Regions from separate parts of the Ensifer sp. 38_S197 genome, predicted to be linked through region 2. Evidence: riboswitches for the same ligand, from Rfam matches in the RefSeq annotation. Region 2 holds a riboswitch; each other region holds the start of a gene.
What was found. A riboswitch is a leader RNA that binds a small molecule or an ion and turns the genes downstream of it on or off. The one in region 2 is predicted to bind thiamine pyrophosphate.
Positions count from the first base shown of each region.

Region 1: it holds a riboswitch for thiamine pyrophosphate, as region 2 does, so the genes downstream of both, thiD (bifunctional hydroxymethylpyrimidine kinase/phosphomethylpyrimidine kinase) here and thiC (phosphomethylpyrimidine synthase ThiC) in region 2, are expected to answer to the same signal.
Region 3: it holds a riboswitch for thiamine pyrophosphate, as region 2 does, so the genes downstream of both, thiB (thiamine ABC transporter substrate binding subunit) here and thiC (phosphomethylpyrimidine synthase ThiC) in region 2, are expected to answer to the same signal.

Region 1 covers NZ_JBXOVZ010000001.1:191,110-195,918, forward strand. Annotated here, with positions in the region: gene AC1Z3V_RS00695 (hypothetical protein) at 1-420, shown strand, start outside; gene AC1Z3V_RS00700 (glycosyltransferase family 4 protein) at 417-1,718, shown strand; gene thiD (bifunctional hydroxymethylpyrimidine kinase/phosphomethylpyrimidine kinase) at 1,875-2,684, opposite strand; TPP riboswitch at 2,938-3,040, opposite strand; gene AC1Z3V_RS00710 (glycosyltransferase family 4 protein) at 3,882-4,809, shown strand, end outside.
Region 2 covers NZ_JBXOVZ010000001.1:926,583-931,391, forward strand. Annotated here, with positions in the region: gene AC1Z3V_RS04190 (sensor histidine kinase) at 1-700, shown strand, start outside; gene AC1Z3V_RS04195 (sigma-54-dependent transcriptional regulator) at 704-2,068, shown strand; TPP riboswitch at 2,165-2,293, shown strand; gene thiC (phosphomethylpyrimidine synthase ThiC) at 2,384-4,201, shown strand; gene AC1Z3V_RS04205 (hypothetical protein) at 4,433-4,612, opposite strand; gene AC1Z3V_RS04210 (hypothetical protein) at 4,794-4,809, shown strand, end outside.
Region 3 covers NZ_JBXOVZ010000002.1:691,427-696,235, reverse strand. Annotated here, with positions in the region: gene thiP (thiamine/thiamine pyrophosphate ABC transporter permease ThiP) at 1-1,209, opposite strand, end outside; gene thiB (thiamine ABC transporter substrate binding subunit) at 1,217-2,245, opposite strand; TPP riboswitch at 2,297-2,414, opposite strand; gene AC1Z3V_RS16610 (GNAT family N-acetyltransferase) at 2,561-3,046, shown strand; gene AC1Z3V_RS16605 (thiamine diphosphokinase) at 3,131-3,781, shown strand; gene AC1Z3V_RS16600 (ABC-F family ATP-binding cassette domain-containing protein) at 3,785-4,809, shown strand, end outside.

The DNA of each region.
Region 1 (4,809 bases), 740 kb from region 2:
GATCATTCGATCCGCTGGGCCGGCAACACCTCGCTCGAGCGTGCCGATCATCTTCAGTCGAGCCGCTATGCCGGTTATCCGGTTGGCGCCGTGAACCGCCTGAAGCTGACGCGGGTTCAGACCGCCTCGCTCGAATGCTGCATCATGCCGCGCACGGCACTTCTCGATGAGACCGGCGTTTCGCCGACCTATCTCGGCGCGTCGCTCAAGGGGCTGGATCTCGCCTTGCGGCTGAGCCGCCGGGGCTACGAATCCTATTGGCTGCCTGCTCTTCAAATGCTCGGATCGGATGAGGCGTCAGGCGCTGTTTCGCCAGCCACGGCCAGATACGTGGAGCGTGTCGATCAGGCCCTGTTCCGGGGACGCTGGATGCAGACGGTGGAAACAGAAGGAACGGCCCACAACGAGGTTTCGGCATGAGTGAAAAACTCCGCGTGCTGGTCGTTTCGCACGGCCACCCGACCCATTCGCTCGGTGGCGCCGAGATCGCCTCCCACGGATTGCACAAGGCATTGAACGGCCTGCCGGGCATCGAATCGATCTACCTTGCCCGCGTCGGCAATCCCGTGCCGCGCCACGGCGCGTCGGCACTGATGAGCCTAAGGCTGGCGATGGACGAGGTGCTCTACCATGCCGAGGACTTTGATCATTTCTTCCTGTCCAATGGCGATACAGACGCGATCCGCCGAGACCTCTTGCGCTTCGTGGGAGACATCAAGCCGGACATCGTCCACTTCCACCATGTCATGGGCTTTGGGTTGGAAGCCCTCTATGCGGTGCGTGACGCTCTGCCGAAAGCACGCATCGTCGTAACCTTTCATGAGTACCTGCCGATCTGTCACAACCACGGACAAATGGTGAAGCGGCCCTCGGGTCAGCTTTGCAATGGCGCCTCGCCGATCAACTGCCACACGTGCTTCCCGGAAATCCCTGTGTCGCGCTTCGTCCGCCGCGAGCAATTCGTCCGGGGCATGCTGAACCTTGCCGACGCCTTCATCGCCCCGAGTGCCTTCCTTGCCAATCGCTATGTCGAGTGGGGTATCGCCGCCGAAAAGATCTTTGTGATCGAAAACGGCATCGTCATGGGGGAAAAGACGCCCGCCCGCGAACTGCCGACGGCGACGGCACGACGCAACCGCTTTGCCTATTTCGGTCAGATGACCCCTTTCAAGGGCGTGCATGTGCTGATCGACGCCGTGTCGCGCGTGCCGGAGGAGATCTGGGGAGACGATTCGACGCTGATGATTTTTGGCGGCAACCTGGAGCGCCAGCCGACCGACTATCAGGACCGCGTCGCGAAACTGATCGAGGATGCAGGGCGCCGGGTTCGTTTCTACGGTGCCTATCAAAACCAGGATATGCCGCGGCTGATGCGCTCGGTCGACTGGGTGGTGATGCCCTCGGTCTGGTGGGAGAACTCCCCGGTCGTCATCCAGGAGGCGCTGCACCATGGCCGGCCGATCCTGTGTTCAGATATCGGCGGCATGGCCGAGAAAGTTCGCGACCGCCTGGACGGCTATCATTTCCGAGCCGGCAGCGCACAAGACCTAGCGGATCGGATGATCGATGTACTGAGCACGCCGCGATCCTGGGACAACCTTCGGGCAACCCTCAGGCGCCCGATGAGCCATGTCGATTGCGGCCGCGAGCATGTCGCTCTCTACCGGAAACTGCTCAAGGCGGAGCATCCGTTTCACGCCAACGTAGCAGTGGCCTGAACCAAAACCGGGGCACGCCCCCTCAAGCAACTGCAGCCCGCGGACGACGAGCTTCCCGCCTCAGATCATTTCATTACTCTTATTAAACAATGGAATGACCTTACTTTTTAAAGCGGAACATGAACAATGGACCGGCACAAGGTTTCGGGATGGATATTAATCGCCGCCGTTTCCCCACCACTGATGGAAGTGATGAACCGGCCCCCGCCCTTGCCCGATTTTAAACGCAACTCCCGCGACAAGCGCGTCATGCAGATAGGTCTTGGCGGCTACTACTGCGTCTTGAAGCTCCAGCCCACGGGCAAGACCAGCGGCGATGGCGGCTGAGAGCGTGCAGCCGGTGCCATGATCATTCCTCGTCTCGACCCGCGGACGAGACAGACGCAACGCGGTGTCCCCGTTGAAGAGAATATCGACGGCTTCGTCGCCCTCGGCATGCCCGCCCTTTATCAACACTGCACGCGCACCAAGCTTCAGCAGCATCTCCGCCTGCCGCGCCATTTCCGTCTCGTTCTCGGCAATCGCGCGCCCGGTCAGCAGCGCCGCTTCGGGCAGATTCGGCGTCAAAATCAGCCCTAGCGGCAGCAATTCCTCCTTGAGCGTCGCGATCGCATCTGGGCGCAACAAAACATCGCCTGAAGTAGCGACCATCACCGGATCGATGACTGCCATATGCCCATGTCGCTTCAAGCCGGACGCGATCGCCGTAATGGTCTCCTGGCGAGACACCATGCCGATCTTCACCGCGCCAGCGGCGAGATCTGAAAACACGGCATCCATCTGAGCTGTGACGACGGCTGGAGAGATATCCTCGACGGCTCTGACCCCGCGGGTATTTTGCGCCGTGATGGCAGTAATCACGCTGGCACCGTAGACGCCGAGCGCCGAAAACGTCTTCAGATCCGCCTGGACGCCGGCGCCACCGCCGGAATCCGAACCTGCGATAGTAACGGCGATAGCGGTCATGCCTGGCTCCTCTGGAGAGCAGAGATGCGTTCAATGTGGACGAATGCGCTCACAATCCAGGCACCCAAGAAACGGCCCGTTCCCGAGCATCCTCTAGCAATCAACAAGGGAACCGAATGATCGAGCAGGCGCATTGGGCGGCTCGGCTTCCGGAACCGTGCCTCGCGCCATGGTAAACTACGTGTAGGCACCAACGATCTCCCAAAAGCATATGACGGAGATCCAAATGAACGACGGAGGCGCGGCTGATATCCCAAGGAGGCCTCGCCGTTCCTACGCCGGTATGATCCGGATCAGGTACAAGGGTCTGGCTCACCGCCATCTCAGCACCGTCAGGTGCGCCCCTCGGCATGCGTGATTACTGGGGGGCACGAGGCGGGATGTCAACTGCCAGAGTTCAGGGCGGGACACATCGGCTCGATGAGGAAGATGGGCGAATCAAGGTGCTCCGCAATGAAAAAGGCCCCTATTGCCTTGAGAGCGCAAAGGGCCTTCTATCTGAGCGTTCGACTTCACAGACATTCAGACTTTTACTTTTCTTGCCCAGCAATGCAAGCGCTGATCTGAACCTTCAAACTGAACCAGTTTTGGCTAGAGTTTTCCGGTGTCTATTCCTGGCTGGGAAAGGGACGGAAGACGATGAAGGCATCGCAGTTTTCGGACGCCCAGAAGGCGTTCATCCTGAAGCTATTTTTCGCGACTTGACATGTTTGCGACCATTCTCCCGCGCGCTCCAGACCTTGGCGATTCGTACGAGAGCCTAATATCCCCATTCCGGACAATATCGTCCGCGTGGTCGCTGGAACTTGCCAGGGACGCGTTGCGCAACGCGTTGTGGACAAATCGTAGAGAAGAATGTACCTGCAGCCCTCTAAAGTGATCAGTTCGCGTTGCGTGCTGATCGGCCGCAACAACGTTTGCCGTCGAGGCAATGCCAACTAAGGCACGATATGCGATCCAAGGAATACGGGCTCCTGCTCGAGCTGCCGGCTGTACGGAAGAGATCCCCCAGCCCCATCAACACCTGCGAACAAAGCAGGTAACGCCTATTGCGAGCCACGAGCCAGCCAGTATTCCAAAACTACTAGAGTCGTGGAGCATCAAAGTTGCATTTCAATATAGCGGGATACCGATTTCAATCATAGTTGATCTATGGACGCTAATTTGAATTGCCGACGTTAGTAAAGGAAACCAAGAATGTCATCGCGGCTTGGCGAGATTTTGATAGTCACCGAAGAGCTTGCTGGCTTGAACAGATCTGGTGGGATCGGCGCATGCGCGCTGGGTCAAAGCTTACATCTGCAGTCGCTAGGCTACCACGTCGATATTTTAATTACTGATCTGGACTGCAATCAAGCAACACAGCGAGAACTGCTGAGAAACCACAGCGACTTTACAATTCGTTTTCTTCGAGATCTCGTTGACGCAGACGACGTCGTATCACAGCCTGTTGACGCAATATCGAAATCATATTGCGTCTATCGGTATGTCAAATCGCAGAACTATCACGTTGTGCATTTCAACGACTGGCTCGGTTCAGGCTTCTATACGGCAATGGCGCGTCGCCAAGGCCTCATCTCGAGTGTCATCGTGACCCATTTGCATGGTAGTTCTGAGTGGGTTCGGAGGCACAATAAGAACCTTCCTCGCCTTGAAGAGTTCGAAACAGAAGCGATCGAGAAGAGCCAGATCGAAAATTCGGACTTAGTGATCAGCCCAAGCGAGTATCTACTCGATTGGTATGCCGCTTCAGGAATTCGACTCCCAAAATCAAAGGTGTGCAATTGGTTGCTACCCCAATGGTTTAGTGAGGGGTTCAACGGCGACCGCCCCTTAAGTTGTGCACCCGTAGCCTCTGGCAGCATAGATACCCTGATCTTCTTTGGAAGACATGAGCGTCGAAAAGGCTTTGAACTCTTCCTTAGGGCAGTGGCGGCGTTCCCCAAGAGTTTTCAACCGAATTTGGTTTTCCTTGGGCGTTTTGATCGCCTTAACCAGGAGTTCTCCGGTTCTGCCGCCCTTAGAAAGCTACAGGGCTACGGCGGGGAAATTGATTTCGTTAATGACCTACATCAACAAGACGCGATCCGATTCATTCAGAAGGCCACGAATGCGCTCTGCGTGA
Region 2 (4,809 bases):
CCAGGCGGTTCAGCAAGAGCTGGTCCAGGCGAACCGGCTGGCGATCCTCGGCCAGGTGGCCGCCGGCGTCGCCCACGAGATCAACCAACCGGTCGCCACCATCCGCGCCTATGCCGACAACGCCCGCACCTTCCTCGAACGCGGCCAGCAGGAAACGGCAGTGGAGAACCTCGCCAGCATCGCAGACCTTACCGAACGGGTCGGCACCATCACCGACGAACTCCGGAGCTTTGCCCGCAAGGGCCGCTTCGTCGCCGAGCCGACACCGATGCGCGATGTGGTCGAAGGCGCGCTGATGCTCCTTCGCAGCCGCTTTGCCGGCCGCATGGATGCGATCGTCGTCGACCTGCCGGAAAACGGCCTCAGCGTGTTCGGCAACCGTATCCGTCTTGAACAGGTCCTGATCAATCTCCTGCAGAACGCGCTCGAAGCGCTCGGCAATCGGACCGACGCCGAAATCCGCGTGCGTTGCGAGGACGGCCCTTCCGGCAGCGTTTCGCTTGTCGTTGCCGACAATGGCCCGGGTATCCCGCAGCATATCCACGAAGATTTGTTCACGCCATTCAACACCTCCAAGGACGAAGGACTCGGCCTCGGTCTTGCCATCTCCAAGGAGATCGTCGCCGACTATGGCGGCGAGATATCAGTCGAAACCAGCGACAGGGGCACCGTCTTCACGGTCCGCCTGAAAAGGGCCTGAGCGATGCAGCCGTCCGTTTACCTCATCGACGACGACAACGATCTGCGCAAGGCGATGAAGCAGACGCTGGAGCTTGCCGGCCTTGCCGTCACCTCGCTTGCAAGTGCCGCTGAAGCGCTGGAGACGCTCGATGCCGATTTCGACGGCATCGTCGTCAGCGATATCCGCATGCCGGGCATCGATGGCCTGGCGTTTCATCGCCGCATCGCCGCCTTCGATGCCGACCTGCCGGTGATTCTGGTAACCGGCCACGGCGATATCCCGATGGCGGTGCAGGCATTGCAGGATGGCGTCTATGACTTCATTCCCAAGCCCTTTGCCGCCGATCGGCTGGTGCAGAGCGTGCGGCGCGCCCTCGAAAAGCGCCGGCTCGTCATGGAGAACCGCGCGTTGAAACGGGCGGCGGAGACGGCCGGCGACAGCCTGCCGCTGATCGGCCAAACACCGGTCATGGAGCGGCTGCGGCAGACGATCCGGCACATCGCCGACACGGATGTCGACGTCCTCGTCGCCGGCGAAACCGGCAGCGGCAAGGAGGTGGTCGCCACCCTGCTCCACAATTGGAGCCGGCGCCGCAACGGCAACTTCGTCGCGCTGAACTGCGGCGCGTTGCCGGAAACGGTGATCGAAAGCGAACTCTTCGGCCACGAGCCGGGCGCCTTCACCGGCGCCTTGAAGAAGCGCGTCGGTCGCATCGAACACGCCAGCGGCGGCACGCTGTTCCTCGACGAGATCGAGGCAATGCCGCCGGCAACTCAGGTCAAGATGCTGCGTGTTCTTGAAGCCCGCGAGATTACGCCACTCGGCACCAATCAGGTCCGTCCCGTCGATATCCGCGTCATCGCCGCCGCAAAAATCGATCTCGGCGACCCGGCGCAGCGCGGTGACTTTCGCGAAGATCTCTACTTTCGATTGAACGTCGTGACGTTGTCGATCCCGCCGCTGCGCGAACGCCGTGACGACATCCCGCTGCTCTTCTCGCATTTCCTGACCCGGGCAGTCGAGCGCTTCAAGCGTGACGTGCCCGTCATCTCACCGACCGTGCAGCAGCACCTGATGACGCACAACTGGCCTGGCAATGTGCGCGAACTTTCGCATTTTGCCGAACGCGTCGCGCTTGGCGTCGAAGGCCCGTTGGGGCAACCCGTTGTCTCGACCGAACAGTCCGGTTTCGCGCTGCCGGAGCGGCTCGAACGCTACGAGGCGGAGATCCTGAAGGAGGCGCTCCGAGCCCAGCGCGGCGACGTCAAGGCGACCATCGAAGCGCTCGGCATTCCGCGCAAGACCTTTTACGACAAGCTCCAGCGCCACGGCATCAACCGCGCCGATTATGCGGAGCGCGGCGTTCCGGAAAAACCTGACCACTAGCGTCGAGTCTACATCCGGAATACCCGTTTAACGTGCATATTGAGCAACGAGCGATTTCGCGCTTGACGACCCGTGCCGTTCGATGGCTATCTTCTAGGCATTCACCAGGGGGGTCCCGCAAGGGGCTGAGATTCTGCTGGATGGCCGGCTCGCCGGCTGTGGCGCAGTGACCCGTTGAACCTGATCCAGTTCATACTGGCGTAGGGACGGTGCAGATATCGAAGCCAGGATTCCGTGCATTCAGCACCTGGCGGCGCGTCTTTCATCCTTCCGGCATCAGAACTGGGTCTCCAATCGCAAACTTGGAGCCTCGTCATGAATATTGCCACAAAGCCCACCCCTCTCTCGGTCACCCAAGGTCCGCTTCCGGCATCCCGAAAAGTCCACAAGGCCGGCATCCTGCATCCGGATATCCGCGTGCCGATGCGTGAGATCGCGCTGCACCCGACCTCGGGCGAACCGCCGGTCACGGTCTATGATTCCTCCGGCGCCTATACCGCAGACGATGCCGAAATCCGCATCGAGGAGGGGTTGCCGCGGCTCCGCCGCAATTGGATCGTCGCCCGCGGCGATGTGGAAACCTACGAGGGGCGCACTGTCCGGCCGGAGGACAACGGCTTTGCCAGCGGCGACCGGCTGACGCCGACCTTCCCGTTCCAGCATGCGCCGCTTAAGGCAGTGGCCGGCAAGGCGGTAACCCAGCTTGCCTATGCCCGCGCCGGCATCATCACGCCGGAAATGGAGTTCGTGGCGATCCGCGAAAACCTCGGCCGCGATGCGCGCGCGAAAGTTCGCGATGGCGAGAGCTTCGGCGCCCATATCCCCGATCATGTCACGCCGGAATTCGTGCGCCAGGAAATCGCCAGCGGCCGAGCGATCCTGCCCGCCAACATCAACCATCCGGAATCCGAGCCGATGATCATTGGTCGGAATTTTCTGGTGAAGATCAACGCCAATATCGGCAACTCCGCCGTCACCTCGTCGATGGCCGAAGAGGTCGAAAAGATGGTCTGGGCGACCCGCTGGGGCGCCGACACGGTCATGGACCTTTCGACCGGCCGCAACATCCACAACATCCGCGAATGGATCATCCGCAACTCGCCGGTTCCGATCGGCACCGTGCCACTCTACCAGGCGCTGGAAAAGGTCAACGGCATTGCCGAGGACCTCACATGGGAAGTCTATCGCGACACGCTGATCGAGCAGGCCGAACAGGGCGTCGACTATTTCACCATCCATGCCGGGGTGCGGCTGCATTACATCCCGCTCACCGTCGACCGTGTCACCGGGATCGTCTCGCGCGGCGGCTCGATCATGGCCAAGTGGTGTCTGCATCATCACAAGGAAAGCTTCCTCTACGAGCATTTCGAGGAGATCTGCGATATCTGCCGCGCCTATGACGTCTCCTTCTCGCTCGGTGATGGCTTGCGCCCCGGCTCGATCGCTGATGCCAACGACGCGGCGCAATTCGCCGAACTGGAGACGCTCGGCGAGCTCACGAAGATCGCCTGGGCCAAGGATTGTCAGGTGATGATCGAAGGCCCCGGTCACGTGCCGATGCACAAGATCAAGGAAAACATGGACAAGCAGCTCGCCGTCTGCGGCGAGGCGCCGTTCTACACGCTCGGACCGCTGACGACGGATATCGCTCCCGGCTACGACCACATCACCTCCGGCATCGGCGCCGCGATGATCGGCTGGTTCGGCACTGCGATGCTCTGCTACGTCACGCCGAAGGAGCATCTGGGCCTGCCGGACCGCAATGACGTCAAGGTGGGCGTCATCACCTACAAGATCGCCGCCCACGCCGCCGATCTCGCCAAGGGCCATCCCGCCGCGCAGGTGCGCGACGACGCGCTGTCACGCGCCCGCTTCGAGTTCCGCTGGGAGGATCAGTTCAACCTGTCGCTCGACCCGGAGACAGCCCGCAACTTCCACGACGAGACGCTGCCGAAGGAAGCGCACAAGGTGGCGCATTTCTGCTCCATGTGCGGCCCGAAGTTCTGCTCGATGCGGATCTCGCACGACATCCGCGCCGAAGCGCAGAAGGAAGGGCTGGAGGCGATGGCCGCGAAGTATCGCGAAGGCGGCGACCTCTATATGCCAGTCGGCGAAGTCGAAGCCGAAGGGTAAAACGAAACGCGTCGGGAGGGAGCGCCATTGCATTCCCTTCCGACGGCAAGGCAAATGCTCTCGTCTATTTCGAGCCGGCGCCTTCCTTCCACCTCGGCGCCCAGCCGTCGCCCGGCGCCGATCGAGGTCAATTAGGTATCGCCCGGTCTCCAGTGACGAGGCCGGACTGGCCGGGCTGCGCCAGTTCGTTTTCGCGGCAGAGCTGGCCGCAGCCGAGTTCGAGAGCCAAAATCAGCGAAGCGTCCCCAGATCTTCGCCGACCGCGATTTCCTCTCGCGAAGCGGCTTGGTCGAGGATGGCGAACAAGCGCGGATCGACAGGGCCGGCGACCTGCATCGCATCAGTGTCCGCCAGTCCATCGCCACCGGCTGCGCCGACCAAGACCAGCAGCGAGAAAGTCTGGTCCGTCAATGGGCGTTCCTTCCGGCGTTCCACCGCGCCGCTCGTGGAATAGCTTGTCCCCTCATCGGTTGAACGATATGTAGGGCTCGCGCAAAAGTCGCCGCCGGCGAACCTTCATTCGCGCTCAGCCGCCGTCCTCTGCCGCACAGAAGGTCTTGCAAGACGACGCCGGTTACATAAGGAGAAAGACTTGAGGACAAGCCTGC
Region 3 (4,809 bases), on a different contig from region 2:
ATCACCGAAGGGGCGGAGGAGCAGGAACCAGCCTGCGCCGAGCACGACCGGCGGCACCAGCAGGATGAGCGAGGTGCTGGCGCCGATCATGCCGGCAAAGCCGTATGCCAGCCTTCCCGCATGACGGGGAGCGGTCATTGTCGCTGCGGCGCGGATCATGACGGCTGCCATGGCAACCGAGGCGAATGCCGAGGCAAGCGCGATCTCAGCACTCGTCATCAGTGCCCGGTGCACGTTCGGATCCCGGGCGAGCTTGAGGATATCGGCCTGCAGCCCGGAAACGACCATCGCAACCAGGGGAGCGATGAGGAAGAGCAATGCCAGGACGATCCAGGCGCCGTCATTGAGGTGCGCCATTGGCGCTGTGCCATCGAAGCGGCGAACCGTGCGGCCGCCGGTCATACCCTCCTCAGGCTTCGTTGCCAGATGTCTGAGAATGAAAAGCAGGACGCCGGTCATGGCGATCTGCAGGCCGGACAGCGCGATGGCGCGCGGCGGATCGAAATCGAAGCGCAGCGCCTGGTAGATCGCGACCTCGATCGTGCTGGCCGCGGGCCCGCCGCCAAGCGTCAGCACGAGCGTGAAGCTGGTGGCGCAGAGCATGAACACGAGGCCGGCCGCACCCGGCAGCAGGCCGCGAAGCACAGGCCATTCGATGAAGCGGAAGAGCGCATGGGACGGCATGCCGAGATTGGCGGCGCTGCGCCAGTATTCGGCGGGAACGCGCTCGAGCCCGGCCAGGAACAGGCGCGCCGCAAGCGGCATGTTGAAGAAGACATGGGCGAGCAGGATGCCGAACAGGCCGTAGATGCTGACCGGCTGCTCAAGGCCAAGCCAGCGCAGGCCCGCATTGAGGAAACCCTGGCGTCCCCAGACCTCGATCAGCCCAAGCGCCCCGACGAGAACGGGCAGGCCGAGCGGCAGCGCCATCAGCCGCAAGAGCCAGATGCGGCCGAAAAACTGCGGCCGCCGCGCCAGCGCCCGTGCCACCGGTATGGCGAAGAGCACGGAGAGCAGCGTGGAAAGGCTTGCCTGCAGCAGCGTGAAGCGGGTGACGCGCCAGATATAGGCGTCGAACAGGGTGCCTTCGCCCGCGCCGCCGGTCTCAGCGAGCAAGGCGGCGATCGCCAGGCCGACGAAGAGCAGGAAGGCGCCGAGGCAAAAGGCCCCGGCGGCAACCGTCATGCGATTTTCGCGAGGCGCGAACAATCCAGCCTCAGTTCTTGCTCATCGCGGCAAGCCACTCGTCGATCCACGCCTTACGGTTCTTCGCGACTTCTTCCGACGGCAGCAGGAAGGTCTTTTCCGGAGTGACCAGCTTGTTGAAGGCATCCGGCAGCGGCGCGCTGGTGACGCCAACCGGCATCATCCAGTTGGTCGTCGGGATGATCGACTGGAACTCCGGCCCGGTCATGAAGCTCAGGAACTGTTTTGCCAGTTCCGGCTCCTTGGCATTCTTGGTCATGCCGGCGACTTCGATCTGGATGTAGTGCCCCTCGGAGAAGGCTGCGGCCTGGTAGCGGTCGGTGTTTTCCGCGACCATGTGGTAGGCGGGCGAGGTGGTATAGGAGAGCACCATCGGCGCTTCGCCCTTGGTGAACAGGCCATAGGCTTCCGACCAGCCCGGGGTGACCGTCAGGACGCGATCCTTGAGCTTTGCCCAGGCAGCGCCGGCCTCATCGCCATAGACGGCCTTGACCCAGAGCAGCAGACCGAGGCCTGGCGTCGAGGTACGCGGATCCTCGATGACGATCTTCTGCGATGCGTCGCCCTCGACAAGCTCCTTGAGACTCTTCGGCGGCGTCTTCAAGGTCTGGGTGTCGTAGACGACGGCGAAGTGGCCGTAGTCGTAGGGCAGGAAGGTGTCGTCGGAGAAGCCGCCCGGTACCTTCAGGTCCTTGGCATCGATGCCGTGCGGCGCGAAGAAACCGGTCGCCTTGGCTTCGGCGACGAGATTGGTGTCGAGGCCGAGCACGATGTCGGCTTTCGAAGCGCCGCCTTCAAGCTTCAGGCGGGTCAAGAGTTCGACGCCGTCGGCGACGCCGACATAGTTGACCTTGCATTCGCAGGTCTTTTCGAAGGCTTCGGCGACCTTGGCGCCCGGGCCCCATTCGGTGATGAAGCTCTCATAGGTATAGACCGTCAGGGTCCTGTCGGCAGCGGCAGCGGCACCGACGAAAACCAGGCTTGCGGCCGCAGTCAGAGCTAGCCGGCTAAACAATTTGAATTGCAATGAATTGGGCATGGCGAGCACCTCTCTCCCAAAGTTCGTTGTTGCATGGGAAAAGGGCGTATCGATCCGATCGCGTCTAATCCCTCCGCCGGTATGAGCCGGATCAGGTTCCGCGGGTTGGCGTTTCACGCCTCTCAGCCTTCGGCCGTCATGCGGTCGGAAGGCACCCCGTTAGAGCGGCAAGAGATTTACCGCCACGTTGGTTCCATGGCAAGCGTGTTTGGTGCAAGTCGAGTTGATGCCTGCTCAGGGCATGGCGTCCGCGCTTGCGTAAGCCGGACGCTGCGCTAAGACAAAAACTGCAGGGAGCCGCGAGGAGGAAATGCCATGCCAGATATGCTCGTTCGACTATATGCCTTGCCGGCGCAGCCCCAGTCGAAGCTTGGCCCGGGCATCCGCATTCGCCGCGCCATGGCGCCCGAGCGCCGCCTGGTCGTCTCCTGGATCGAGAGGACTTTCGGCGCCGGCTGGGCGGGCGAGGCGGAAGCGGCCTTTTCCTCGACCCCGACGCGCATTCATATCGCGGTGCATGAAGAGAACATCGTCGGTTTCGCCTGCTACGACGTGACGGCGCTCGGTTTTTTCGGCCCGACCGGTGTCGACGAAGGCATGCGCGGGCAGGGCATCGGCGAGGCGCTGCTGATCGAAAGCCTGACGGCGATGCGCGAGGCTGGCTACGGTTATGCGGTCATCGGCGGGGTCGGTCCGGCGAAGTTCTATGAGCGGGTGGCCGGCGCGATCGAGATTCCGGATTCGACGCCCGGCGTCTATGCCGGCATGCTCTCTTCCGATCCGGTGCCGGAAGGCCATTGACGATCCTCGCAAAATCTTGAGATCCGCGCGTCTTCTCGCTTTCTTCGTTTTCCTTCCGCGGTCCTTTGCGCTATGGGCTTTGCCATGGCTCGATCGACCTTCACCATTCTGCTTGGCGGTGCGCTGACAAGCACCGACCGGCTGACACGCCAGCTCGGCGGAAGCCGCTTCGTCGCCGCTGACGGCGGCATGCGGCACGCGCGTCTGCTCGGCGTCGTTCCGGATGTCTGGGTCGGTGATTTCGATTCGACAGAAGATACCCTGCTTTCCGAATTCGCCTCCGTTCCGCGCGAGTCCTATCCGGCGGCAAAGGCGGCCACGGATGGCGAGATCGCCGTCGAGGCTGCCCTGTCGCGTGGTGCCGACAGCTTGATCTTTGCCGGTGCGCTTGGCGGCACCCGCAGCGACCATGCCTTCCTGCACCTGTTGCAGGCGGTCGGCCTTGCCGAGCGCGGGCTTTCGGTGCTGATGACCTCCGGCGAGGAAGAGGCCTATCCGCTGCTTGCCGGCACGCTGGAGCTCGACCTGCCGAAGGGTTGCCTCTTTTCGGTCCTTGGGTTGACCGAGCTCACCGGTCTTTCGATCGTCAATGCGCGTTACCCGCTCGACGATTTCACCCTGCCGTTCGGCTCGTCCCGAACCGTTTCCAATGTTGCGGAGGGTCCCCTTCGCTTCAGCCTCAAGAGCGGCCGCGCCATCGTGCTTGTCCGCCCCTATGATCTTACCGGAGCCTGAGCCTTGGCGCCCCCCATTCTGAAACTCGACGACATCTTCCTCACCTTCGGCGGCACGCCGCTTCTGGCCGGCGCCAATCTGCAAGTGGAGCCGGGCGACCGGATCTGCCTGGTTGGGCGCAACGGCTCGGGCAAGTCGACGCTGATGAAGATTGCCGCGGGTCTTGCGGAAGCGCAGTCGGGCGAAGTGTTCCGCCATCCCTCGGCGACCATCCGCTATCTGCACCAGGCGCCGGATTTCGACGGCTACGACACGGTGCAGGCCTATGCCGAAGCGGGGCTCGGCCCGGGCGACGACCCCTATCGCGTCGCCTATCTGCTGCAGCATCTGGGACTGACCGGTGAAGAAGACCCGAAGCGGCTCTCCGGCGGCGAGGCGCGCCGGGCGGCGCTCGCCCGCGTCATGGCGCCGGAGCCGGATATCCTGCTGCTTGACGAGCCGACCAACCATCTCGATCTGCCGACGATCGAATGGCTGGAAGACGAGCTTACCCGCAGCCGCTCGGCGCTGGTTTTGATCTCGCACGACCGGCGCTTCCTGGAGAAGGTGTCGACCGCGACCGTCTGGCTCGATCGTGGCCAGTCGCGCCGGCTCGACCGCGGCTTTGCCCACTTCGAGGCCTGGCGCGACGAGGTGCTGGAGGCGGAAGAACTGGAGCAGCATAAGCTCGGCAAGGCGATCGAACGCGAGGAACACTGGCTGCGCTATGGCGTGACCGCACGGCGCAAGCGCAACATGCGCCGTCTCGGTGAGCTGCAGACGATGCGGGCGGCCTATCGTGGCCACAAGGGACCGCAGGGGACGGTGCAGGCGACGCTTGCCGATGCCAAGGAGTCCGGCAAGCTGGTGATCGAGGCCGAGAAGATCAGCAAGGCCTATGGTGAGCGCACCATCGTTGCGCCCTTCTCGATCCGCGTGCACCGCGGCGACCGCATCGGTCTCGTCGGCCCCAACGGTGCCGGCAAGACGACGCTTCTGAAGATTCTGACCGGGCAGATCGAACCGGACAGCGGCACGGTCAAGCTCGG